One region of the Streptomyces sp. NPDC088812 genome, then DNA from elsewhere that is predicted to be linked to it. Evidence: riboswitches for the same ligand, from Rfam matches in the RefSeq annotation. Region 1 holds a riboswitch; each other region holds the start of a gene.

Region 1 (3,417 bases):
CTGCGCCTCGCGGCGGACCCGGCCGACCTGAGGTGGCGCGGCGGTCTCATCATGCGCGGACTGCGCACCCTCCCCGTGGAGTTCACGCCCCCGCACCCCGGTGAGCGACGCACGCACCCCGGTGAGCGACGTACGCACCCCGGTGAGCGACGTACGCACCCCGGCGAGTGACGCACGCGCCTCGGCGAGTGACGCACGCCCCCTGACCACCACCCACACCCCGCAGCCGTCCGCTGACCGACCGTCATGTGAGGGAGTCGCGAAGCGGAAGTGTCGGCTTCTCGACTCTGTGATCTTCACGTGATCCGCGCGGCATTAACTTGTGACAAGTGATCGTGTGCCGATACGTTCACTCGTCAGCGCGGCGCCTCGGCACCACCCGTCGCGCGGGTCAATGCTGTCTCGAGAAAGGCCCCCCGCATGCTCACCGGGAACGGTCGTCATCGTCGCCCCCGCCAGGCCCCGGCCCTCCTCGTCGCGGCCGGTGTGACCGGCTCGGCCATCGCCATCCCGCTGCTCGGCGCCACCGGCGCGAGCGCCGCGGACAACACGGTGTGGGACACGGTGGCGGAGTGCGAGACCGGGGGCTCCTGGAGCGCCGACGAGGGCGGCGGTGAGTACGGCGGCCTGTCCCTGACCCAGGAGAACTGGGAGGCGTACGGCGGGCTCGACTACGCCCCGCGCCCGGACCTGGCCAGCCGCAACCAGCAGATATCCGTCGCCCAGAAGGTCCTCGCGGACCAGGGTGTCGGCGCGTGGGGCACGTGCGGGCTGACGTCCGGTCTGAGCGCGGACTCCGGCTCGGCGGACCTGGACACCGGCGTGGCCGAGGATTCGTCCGACTCCTCCGTGACGTCCGGCTTGTCCGACCTGTCCAAGGGGTCGTCCGACTCGTCGGATTCCTCCGGCTCCTCCTCCAAGTCCTCCGACTCCTCCGACTCCTCCGACTCCTCCGACTCCTCCGGCTCCTCGGCGGATTCCGGCGAGGGCGCCACCGACGCGGCCACCGGATCCGCCACGGATTCCCCGGAAGCGTCCGCATCGTCCCCTTCTTCCTCTTCCTCCTCCGCGTCGGACACGTCCGCCACGTCCGACACGTCCACCGGGTCCGGTGCGAGCGGCTCCGCGGCGGGCGGCGGCTCGTCCAGCGCGGCCCCGGAGGCGGACGCCTCGGGCAACCCGACCCAGGACGTGGGCGCTTGGAGCTTGGTCGACACCGGTTCGGCCGACGCGGTGTCCAGCGGCACCACGTCCGACGGCACCGCGTCCGACGGCTCGGGCCGCCACCGCGGCGGTACCGCCGACGAGAGCGCGGCCGACGGCACCACCACCGCCTCCTCCGGCCGGCACGCCGCCGACACCCTCAGCGGAACGGCGGCGACCTACACCGTCCAGGCGGGCGACTCCCTCGTCACCATCGCCGACTCCCTTGGCCTCGAAGGCGGATGGCGTGCGCTCTATGCCGAGAACAAGGACGTCATCGGCGCCGACCCGAGCAACATCGTGCCCGGTCAGACGCTTGCGACAGGGGCCGAATAGGGCGTAAAAGCCGTGAAAACGGGGGGAGTTCGCGTCACGCTTCGCGTCGAATGTCCGGTTCGGCGAAAGTGTGGGATGAGTCTCAGAAGCCCTGATCGTCTTTGAAATTCCCCCGATCGCCTGCCTACGGTCATGACCGCTCGGCAATCCGAGCCCCGGCCGTCGCAACGCCGAATCCTGCCAGCGGCCACCCGGGAACAGTCGTCGCGTCAAGCGCCGCAGGCAGGAGCGGGGGACCCAAGGTAAGTGCCGCACCGGGTGGTTGACGGACGCGGCTAGGGGTGAAGCCACGCCTCCCGGAGAGGAGTGGCCGGGCAACTCAACCGGCCCGAACCCGACAGCTCACCTCGCAGGCGTCGGTGAGGGGATCGATCCATGCTGTTTTCCGGCAAGGGCAAGCACCGTCGTCCGTCCAAGGCCACCCGCGCCATCGCCGTCGCGGGTGTCACCGGCGCCGCCGTCGCCGTCCCGCTGATGGCGGCCGGCAACGCCTCCGCCGCCACCGCCTCCGAGTGGGACGCGGTCGCCCAGTGCGAGTCCGGCGGCAACTGGTCCATCAATACCGGCAACGGCTACTACGGCGGCCTCCAGTTCTCCGCCTCCACCTGGGCCGCGAACGGCGGCACGCAGTACGCCGCCACCGCCGACAAGGCCACCAAGTCCCAGCAGATCCAGGTCGCCGAGAAGGTCCTCGCGAGCCAGGGCAAGGGCGCCTGGCCGGTCTGCGGCAAGGGCCTGTCCGGCGCCGCCTACACCGGCTCCTCCTCGTCCGACTCCTCGGCCGGCTCCTCCAGCGGTTCTTCCGGCGGCTCTTCCGCGGGCTCCTCCGCCGGTTCCACCTCCAGCGGCTCCGGCTCCTCGGACTCCGGCACCACCAGCCGTTCGACCGAGCAGCAGAGCGCCTCCCGCTCCGCCGAGCGCCCGGCCGCCCAGAGCCAGGAGACGGTCACCACCCCGACCGGTCAGAAGGTCGAGAAGGGCGACGGCGAGTACAAGGTGGTCACCGGCGACACCCTCAGCTCCATCGCCCAGGAGCAGGACGTCGCGGGCGGCTGGGAGAAGCTGTTCCAGCTCAACAAGGACATCGTCGACGACGCCGACCTCATCTACCCGGGCCAGCAGCTACACCTGAAGTGACACCTGGCTCCCAGGGCGGCCACAGCTCCCGCACAGGCGTGGTCCGCACACTGAAGACCTCGTGAGGGTCCCCCCCGTCCCCGCGAGCGCCCCGCCCCGGCGCGCGTTCCCCCGTACGCGCCGGGGCGGGGCATTTCTTTGCCCGCCCGCCATCCGCCTGTTGGTCACCCTCTTTGTTCCGGGCGGGAACAATGTGTACCGTCAGCCTGTCCACGGGGCGGTCGGTCGGCTGTCGGCGGCCCCGGGACGGTTAGGCTCTAGTCGCAAGGCCACATCAAGGGATCAACAAGGGCCGCCCGCGGCCCACGTGCCCCGCACAACCAGCGTCACATCCCACTAAGGAGATGCTCGTGCCGTCCATCGACGTCGTCGTAGCCCGGGAAATCCTGGACTCCCGAGGCAACCCCACGGTCGAGGTCGAGGTCGGCCTCGACGACGGCAGCACGGGTCGTGCCGCCGTCCCGTCCGGCGCCTCCACCGGCGCCTTCGAGGCCATCGAGCTCCGCGACGGCGACCCGAACCGCTACCAGGGCAAGGGCGTCGAGAAGGCCGTCCTCGCCGTCATCGAGCAGATCGGCCCGGAACTGGTCGGCTACGACGCCACCGAGCAGCGCCTGATCGACCAGGCGATGTTCGACCTGGACGCCACCGACAACAAGGGCTCCCTCGGCGCCAACGCCATCCTCGGCGTCTCCCTCGCCGTCGCCCACGCCGCCTCCGAGGCCAGCGACCTGCCCCTCT
Region 2 (3,417 bases), on a different contig from region 1:
ACGTCCTGTACATTTTTTACAGACGTCAAGGAGGGGGTTCCCATGACCCGACCGTCCGCCCGCCATGTCCTGCCCGAGTTCACCGAACGCACCGGCTCTGGGCACCGGACGCTGGACCCGTACTCCAAGCTGCTGGAGGAGCGCATCGTCTTCCTGGGCACGCCGATCGACGACACCGCGGCGAACGACGTGATGGCCCAGCTCATGTACCTGGAGCACCGGGACCCCGACCGGGACATCTCGCTGTACGTCAACTCCCCGGGCGGCTCGTTCAGCGCGATGTCGGCCGTCTACGACACGCTGCGGTACGTCACCTGCGACGTGGCGACCGTCTGCCTGGGCCGGGCCGACTCGTCCGCCGCCGTCCTGCTGGCCGCGGGCACACCGGGCAAGCGGTCCGTGCTGCCGGGCGCGCGCGTGGTGCTCCGCCAGCCGGCGCTGCCGGAGCCGGTGCGGGGGCAGACCAGCGACCTGGTCGTCCAGGCCGGGGAACTGGCCCGCACCCGCACCCGCCTGGAGGAGATGCTCGTACGGCACACCGGGCGCCGTCCGGAGCAGGTGAGCGCCGACCTCGAACGCGACCGGATCCTCGACGCCCGCCAGGCCGTGGAGTACGGCCTGGCGGACCGGGTGGTCCCGGCCCGCAGGGCTTCCGGCGGCCTGCCGGGCGTGGGGTGAGCCGCCGATGCTGCCTCCCGAGCTGCCCCCGCTGCCCGCGCTGACCCGGGCCGAGGCCGAGTTGATCGACCGTTACCTGGAGGTGGTCGACCTGCTCGGCCGGATCAACCCCGCCCGCGACGGCGACACCTACCGCGGACTGCGCGCCGCCCAGGCGCTGGTGAGCAGGGCGACCGCGCTGCGCGACGCGCTGACGCTGATGCACCAGCGGGGCGAGAGCGAACTGCACGCGCCGACGCTCGCGCGGGCGCTGCGCGTGCTCGACGGGGAGCGCCGCACGGCGCGCGTCACGATGCCTCCGCTCCCCGACCGATGACGTACGGGTGTCCCGACGGCTCCGTGTTCGCCGAAAGCGTGACGCGCGGACCCGAGTTGAAACGGACCGAACGGCGTACCCCCGGGCGGCCCATCCTCGGCTGCTTTTTCCAGCCCACAGCGGTTGCGCGAAATGAGGGGCACCGCGCCGGAACGGAGGGTTCCAGTGCTGGTCGGGGGGTATGTCGTCGCCTTGACACCTGACCCGCCATCAGGGTGTCCACCCGAACGGGTGAGTGGTGAGTAACCCCACAAATCCCCGGTTGCGTTGGGATTTTCGGACATCGGTGCGCCAAGATCCCTGACTGACGACAAGCCCCCGCCACAAGCGGCGGGGCGGTCCGGGCGGACGCCGAGTCCTGCCGCCGCCCGGATGACCGGTCGACAGGAGTGCATCGGCAGGAGTGGAGGACCCAAGCACGACGGGTCGCCGGGAGCGGTCGCGCCATGACCGGACCGAGCAGCCCTTGGGGTGAAGCCGCAGCAGCGGCCGGGCAACTTCGCCAGCCCGAATCCGACAGGTCATCCTTCACAGGCGGCTGACGAAGGGTTGCGCATGACTGCGCTGAATCGTGTCCCGTCGCTCATGGCCCGGGCCGGCACGGCCTCGGCCTTCGCCATCGCCGCCGTGGGCGGCTCGATCGTGGTCCCGGGTGTCGCCTCCGAAGCGGCGGCCGCCACCCCGGCGACGAAGGCACTCCAGATCGCGGCCTCCAAGAAGGGTTCGCCCTACCGGTACGGAGCCGCCGGGCCGAACAGGTTCGACTGCTCCGGGCTCACGCTGTACTCGTTCAAGAAGGCGGGCAAGAAACTGCCTCGTACGGCGGCCCAGCAGTACAACAAGACCACCCACATCTCGGCGAGCAAGCGCAAGGCCGGGGACCTCGTGTTCTTCCACTCGGGGTCGTACGTCTACCACGTCGGGATCTACGCCGGTAAGGGCAAGATCTGGCACTCCCCGAAGACCGGGGACGTGGTGAGGCTGCAGAAGATCTGGACCAAGAGCGTCTGGTACGGCCGGGTCAAGTGACCCTCCGGAGGCGGTGGCGGCGTCCCTGACGCGCCGCCACCGCCTCCGGAGCCCGCCTCCCGGAGCCCGGGGCCGGTCAGGCGGCCTCGCGCCGTCTGCGCCACGCCCAGGGCCGTCACACAGCCGTTCACAGCCGCCCGCAGCCGGTGACAGCCCTCTGTAGCCTTCGCGGCCCTCCGTAGCCTTCGCAGTCCTCCACGGCTGCACAGCCCTCCGCAGCCGCCGATCCCCGCCCGTCCCCACCGGTCGCCTCGGACCTCGCCCGGCTGCGCGGCACCACGCCCTCGGCCGTTCCCGGTCCCTCGGCGGCAGCCGCTGCCACCCCCACGCCGCCTCTGCCGGCCGAGCGCGCGGCCCGCCCTCACGCCCTCCGAAACCACCCGTTCGGCGGACACCCGCGCCCGCACCCCGCACACCACTCGTCCGGCGGACGGCCACGCCCGTGCGGCCCCCGCCTCCCCGCGCACCTCCCACTGGCCCCGCACCCGCACGTCCCCGAGCCCTCCGCACCCCGTCCCCGCACCCCGTCCCCACAGCCGTCCGCCACCCGCCCCCACACACACCCCACCCCCCTCACCGCTCCTCGTTCCGCCACCGGAATCCGAGCGGGGTCAAGGTTCCTGTTGGCCCGCCGTCGCCACCGGCTCCACGGGCACCGTCCACGGGAGGTCGACGCAGATGGTCTTGCCGCCCTCGCGGGTGGGGCGGACGCGGAGTCTGCCACCGCACTCCGCGGTCAGCCACCGGATGATCACCAGGCCACGGCCGTTGTCCTGCTGGACGGCGGCCGGCAGGCGCCTGGGGAAGCGCGGGTGGCTGTCCGTGACGCCGATGCGCAGCAGCTCGTCCCGGTCGAGCCGGAGGTCCACCCTGAAGGTGGGCGACTGTCCGAAGGTGTGCTGTACAGCGTTGGTGGCGAGCTCGGAGACGATGAGGCGGACGGTGTCGGCCGTCTCCGCCTCCGCGGGAAGACCCCATCCCCCCAGCGTGGTCAGCACGAACGCGCGAGCCGTGGACACCGAGGCGGGATCGCTCGGCAGAGTGAGGGATGCTTCCAGATGGTCTGCCATGGCGGTGCCGTCCCTTTCCCACGGGACCGGAGTCCGACACGGTGCGGATGGTTCGAGTACGGTCCCGGACTGGTGCTTCGTCGCCAGATTGCCATCAGCGGGCCGCCACCGGTGGCGATCCCCCAAGATGTGCATATATCTGTCGCTCGATGCGGTGAACTCTGCCACGGCAGAGCGTATTTGGACGGCTCGTAGGGAGTAAGGAGAACTCCATGCAGCACGGTCCCGCGGTGCGCCGCCGGAAACTGGGCGCCGAACTGCGGGCCCTGCGCGCCCGCCTCGGCCTGACCAGTGGCGAGGCGGCCCGGCTCGTGGGCTGGCACC
Region 3 (3,417 bases), on a different contig from region 1:
CGACCACCCCGGCGTCCGGCTGAGCCTGGAGGTTCCGGCCTCCCGCCTGGCCAAGGCCCTCGGTCTGATCGCCGACGCCCTGCGGGCGCCCGCGTTCGCCGACAGCGAGGTCGAGCGCCTGGTGCGCAACCGCCTCGACGAGATCCCGCACGAGCTGGCCAACCCCTCCCGGCGTGCCGCCAAGGAGCTCTCCAAGGAGCTCTTCCCGGCCGGCACGCGCATGTCGCGTCCGCGCCAGGGCACCGCCGACACGGTCGAGAAGATCGACTCCGGGGCCGTCCGGGCCTTCTACGAGAAGCACGTCCGCCCCGCCACGGCCACCGCGGTGGTCGTCGGCGATCTGACGGACATCGACCTGGAAGGGCTCCTCGGGGACACCCTGGGCGCCTGGACGGGCTCCTCGGCGCAGCCGCGGCCGGTGCCGCCGGTGACCGCCGACGACACCGGCCGGGTCGTCATCGTGGACCGCCCCGGCGCCGTCCAGACGCAGCTGCTGATCGGCCGCGTCGGTCCCGACCGGCACGCGCGCGTGTGGCCCGCGCAGGTGCTCGGCACGTACTGCCTCGGCGGCACCCTCACCTCCCGCCTGGACCGCGTCCTGCGCGAGGAGAAGGGCTACACCTACGGCGTGCGCTCCTTCGGCCAGGTGCTGCGCTCCGCGCCGGACGGCACGGGCGCCGCGATGCTCGCCATCAGCGGCTCCGTGGACACCCCCAACACCGGCCCCGCGCTGGAGGACCTCTGGAAGGTGCTGCGCACCCTCGCCGCCGAGGGGCTCACCGACGCCGAGCGGGACGTCGCCGTGCAGAACCTGGTCGGGGTCGCGCCGCTGAAGTACGAGACCGCCGCGGCCGTGGCCGGCACCCTGGCCGACCAGGTCGAGCAGCACCTGCCCGACGACTACCAGGCGACGCTGTACCAGCAGCTCGCCGCGACCGGCACCGTGGAGGCCACCGCGGCGGTCGTCAGCGCCTTCCCGGTGGACCGCCTGGTGACCGTGCTCGTCGGTGACGCGGGCCGGATCAAGGACGCGGTCCAGGCCCTGGGCATCGGTGAGGTGAAGGTCGTCCCGGCCGAGTAGCCGCGGGGCTCCACCACCCACGGCGAGGCACGCGCCCCGAGGTGACACGGGTGTGTGCGGGGCCCTGGTGACCGGCCGGTCACCAGGGCCCTTCGATGTCTTCCGATGTCTGAAAGGGATGTCCGAATTGGGGGAGAGGCTGCCTGTCTGCCCTGTGGCATGCGCTACAAAAACCGCGGCACGTTTGGGGATTGATCGCGGGCGCGTCTAGGTTCGTCCGGGCTGTTCGTCGGGCAGTGCGCCGCATCCGCGGCACCGGACAGCCATCGCCGAGTCCCCGTACGGCGCGAGCCAGGGGAGCCGGGGACCCAACGATGAAGTCCCTGGGGTGAATCGGACGCCCGCGCGTGTCGCGAGGGGGTCCGTAGGAGACCTTCCTGCTCCGAACCCGTCAGCTAACCCGGTAGGCGAGAGGGAAGGAAAGGACCGCTCAACTTCATGGCGTTCACCTGCGCCACCGGGAAGCACCGTCGTCCCGGCCGGATGAAGCGCACCTCCGCCCGCGCGGCGGGCATCGCGGCGCTCACCACCACCGGCGTCATCGGCACCGCCGCCTCCGGTCCCGCCCTCGCCGCGGAGCCCTCCGCCGAGCAGACCGGCCTCATCCCCGTCGTCACCATCGGCGACACGGTCGCCGAGCGGATCGACGAGCAGGCCACCGCGCAGAAGCAGGCCGCCCAGGCGGCGGCCGCGCGCAAGGAAGCCGCCGCCGAGGCCGCCGAGAGGGTCAAGGAGGAGCGCGAGGCACGTGCCCGCGCCGCCCGTGAGGCCGAGCGCAAGCGCCTCAACACCTTCGTGGCGCCGATCACCGGCTCCTACGTCTCCACCTCCTACCGGGCGAGCAGCTCCCTGTGGTCGTCCGGGAGCCACACCGGCATCGACTTCCACGCCTCGACGGGCACCACCGTGCACGCGGTCGGGGCCGGCACCGTCGTCGAGGCGGGCTGGGGCGGTGCCTACGGCAACCAGATCGTGCTCCGGATGAGCGACGGCACGTACACCCAGTACGGCCACCTGTCGTCGATCAGCGTCTCGGTGGGGCAGAAGGTCACCGCCGGCCAGCGGATAGCCCTCTCCGGCGCGACCGGCAACGTCACCGGCCCGCACCTGCACTTCGAGGCCCGCACGAGCGCCGAGTACGGCTCGGACATCGACCCGGTCGCCTACCTCCGCAAGCACGGTGTGAGCCTCTGACGACGTCCGGGGGCTCGGCCTCCGGCGCCACCCGGTGACGCATGCGAACCGCCGGCACCACCGGCCGCCGGCACCACCCGCCCGCCGGCACCGCCCCGCGACGCGTGCCCGCCCGGCGACGCGTCCCCGCCCGGCGACGCGTCCCCACCTGTCACGGCACCCGGCGACACATCCTCCCGCCCCGGCCCCTGCGGCCGGGGCTTTCGCCGTTTTCCTGCGCCTCGCTGTCCAAAAAATATCCCTGGATTCCGGCTCACCGTCGGAATGTGCGGCTCACTGCAATAGAGTCACTGAACACACGTCATTCGTCGACGTTTCACGGGGATTAAGGCGGAGGTCGGTCATGCGTATTCCGGCGCACTCGGTGTGCACGGCCATCCGGGACGACATCGTCGCGGGTGTCTACGAGCGCGGCAGCCGCCTCACCGAGGAACTCCTCGCCCGCCGCTACGGCGTCTCCCGCGTCCCCGTCCGGGAGGCGCTGCGCACGCTGGAAGCGGAGGGATTCGTCGTCACGCGGCGGCACGCGGGCGCGTGCGTCGCCGAACCGACCGAGCAGGAGGCCGCCGACCTGCTGGAGATGCGCACGCTCCTGGAGCCGCTCGGCGCCTCCCGGGCCGCCCAGCGGCGCACCGAGGCGCACCTCAAGGTGCTGCGCGGCCTCGTCCGGCTGGGCCAGGAGCGCGCCAGAAGGGGCAGCAGTGAGGATCTGCGCTCCCTGGGCGGCTGGTTCCACGAGACGCTCGCCCAGGCCTCCGGCAGCCATGCCCTGACCTCGACGCTCACCCAGCTCCGGCACAAGATCGCGTGGATGTACGCGGTGGAGGCGCCGGCCAACCCGGTGGAGTCCTGGGCGGAGCACGGCGCGATCGTGGACGCGGTGGCGCGCGGGGACGGCGATCGCGCGCGGTCGCTCACGGCGCTCCACACCGAGCGCTCCTCCACCGCGCACCGGCTGCGCTTCGCGGGCGGAGAACGCCAGGACCGTGTGAGGACTTCGCAACACGTCGTAAACATGTCGGGCCCGCGTCATTAACACGAGGGCCGTATACAAAGAAGGGATATTCGGCGGAGGTGTATTTCCGCTGCCCATTTCTCGGCGCGCCGCAGAATTTCTGGTGGCGCGTCGTCCGCATGCTCAC

What was found. Region 1 has a riboswitch for cyclic di-AMP ahead of ACIP67_RS25425 (transglycosylase family protein). Riboswitches for the same ligand answer to the same signal wherever they lie in the genome.
Region 2: linked by a shared signal. The riboswitch ahead of ACIP67_RS35820 (C40 family peptidase) and the one ahead of ACIP67_RS25425 (transglycosylase family protein) in region 1 are both predicted to bind cyclic di-AMP.
Region 3: linked by a shared signal. The riboswitch ahead of ACIP67_RS33225 (M23 family metallopeptidase) and the one ahead of ACIP67_RS25425 (transglycosylase family protein) in region 1 are both predicted to bind cyclic di-AMP.

What each region holds. Positions count from the first base shown of each region.
Region 1 covers NZ_JBIVJP010000015.1:85,590-89,006, reverse strand. Annotated here, with positions in the region: gene ACIP67_RS25435 (cytochrome P450) at 1-171, shown strand, start outside; gene ACIP67_RS25430 (transglycosylase family protein) at 421-1,539, shown strand; cyclic di-AMP (ydaO/yuaA leader) riboswitch at 1,744-1,910, shown strand; gene ACIP67_RS25425 (transglycosylase family protein) at 1,915-2,676, shown strand; gene eno (phosphopyruvate hydratase) at 3,027-3,417, shown strand, end outside.
Region 2 covers NZ_JBIVJP010000026.1:61,577-64,993, forward strand. Annotated here, with positions in the region: gene ACIP67_RS35810 (ATP-dependent Clp protease proteolytic subunit) at 43-678, shown strand; gene ACIP67_RS35815 (hypothetical protein) at 686-994, shown strand; cyclic di-AMP (ydaO/yuaA leader) riboswitch at 1,334-1,546, shown strand; gene ACIP67_RS35820 (C40 family peptidase) at 1,550-2,023, shown strand; gene ACIP67_RS35825 (ATP-binding protein) at 2,635-3,093, opposite strand; gene ACIP67_RS35830 (helix-turn-helix domain-containing protein) at 3,306-3,417, shown strand, end outside.
Region 3 covers NZ_JBIVJP010000023.1:48,830-52,246, reverse strand. Annotated here, with positions in the region: gene ACIP67_RS33230 (M16 family metallopeptidase) at 1-1,081, shown strand, start outside; cyclic di-AMP (ydaO/yuaA leader) riboswitch at 1,339-1,506, shown strand; gene ACIP67_RS33225 (M23 family metallopeptidase) at 1,520-2,275, shown strand; gene ACIP67_RS33220 (GntR family transcriptional regulator) at 2,619-3,311, shown strand.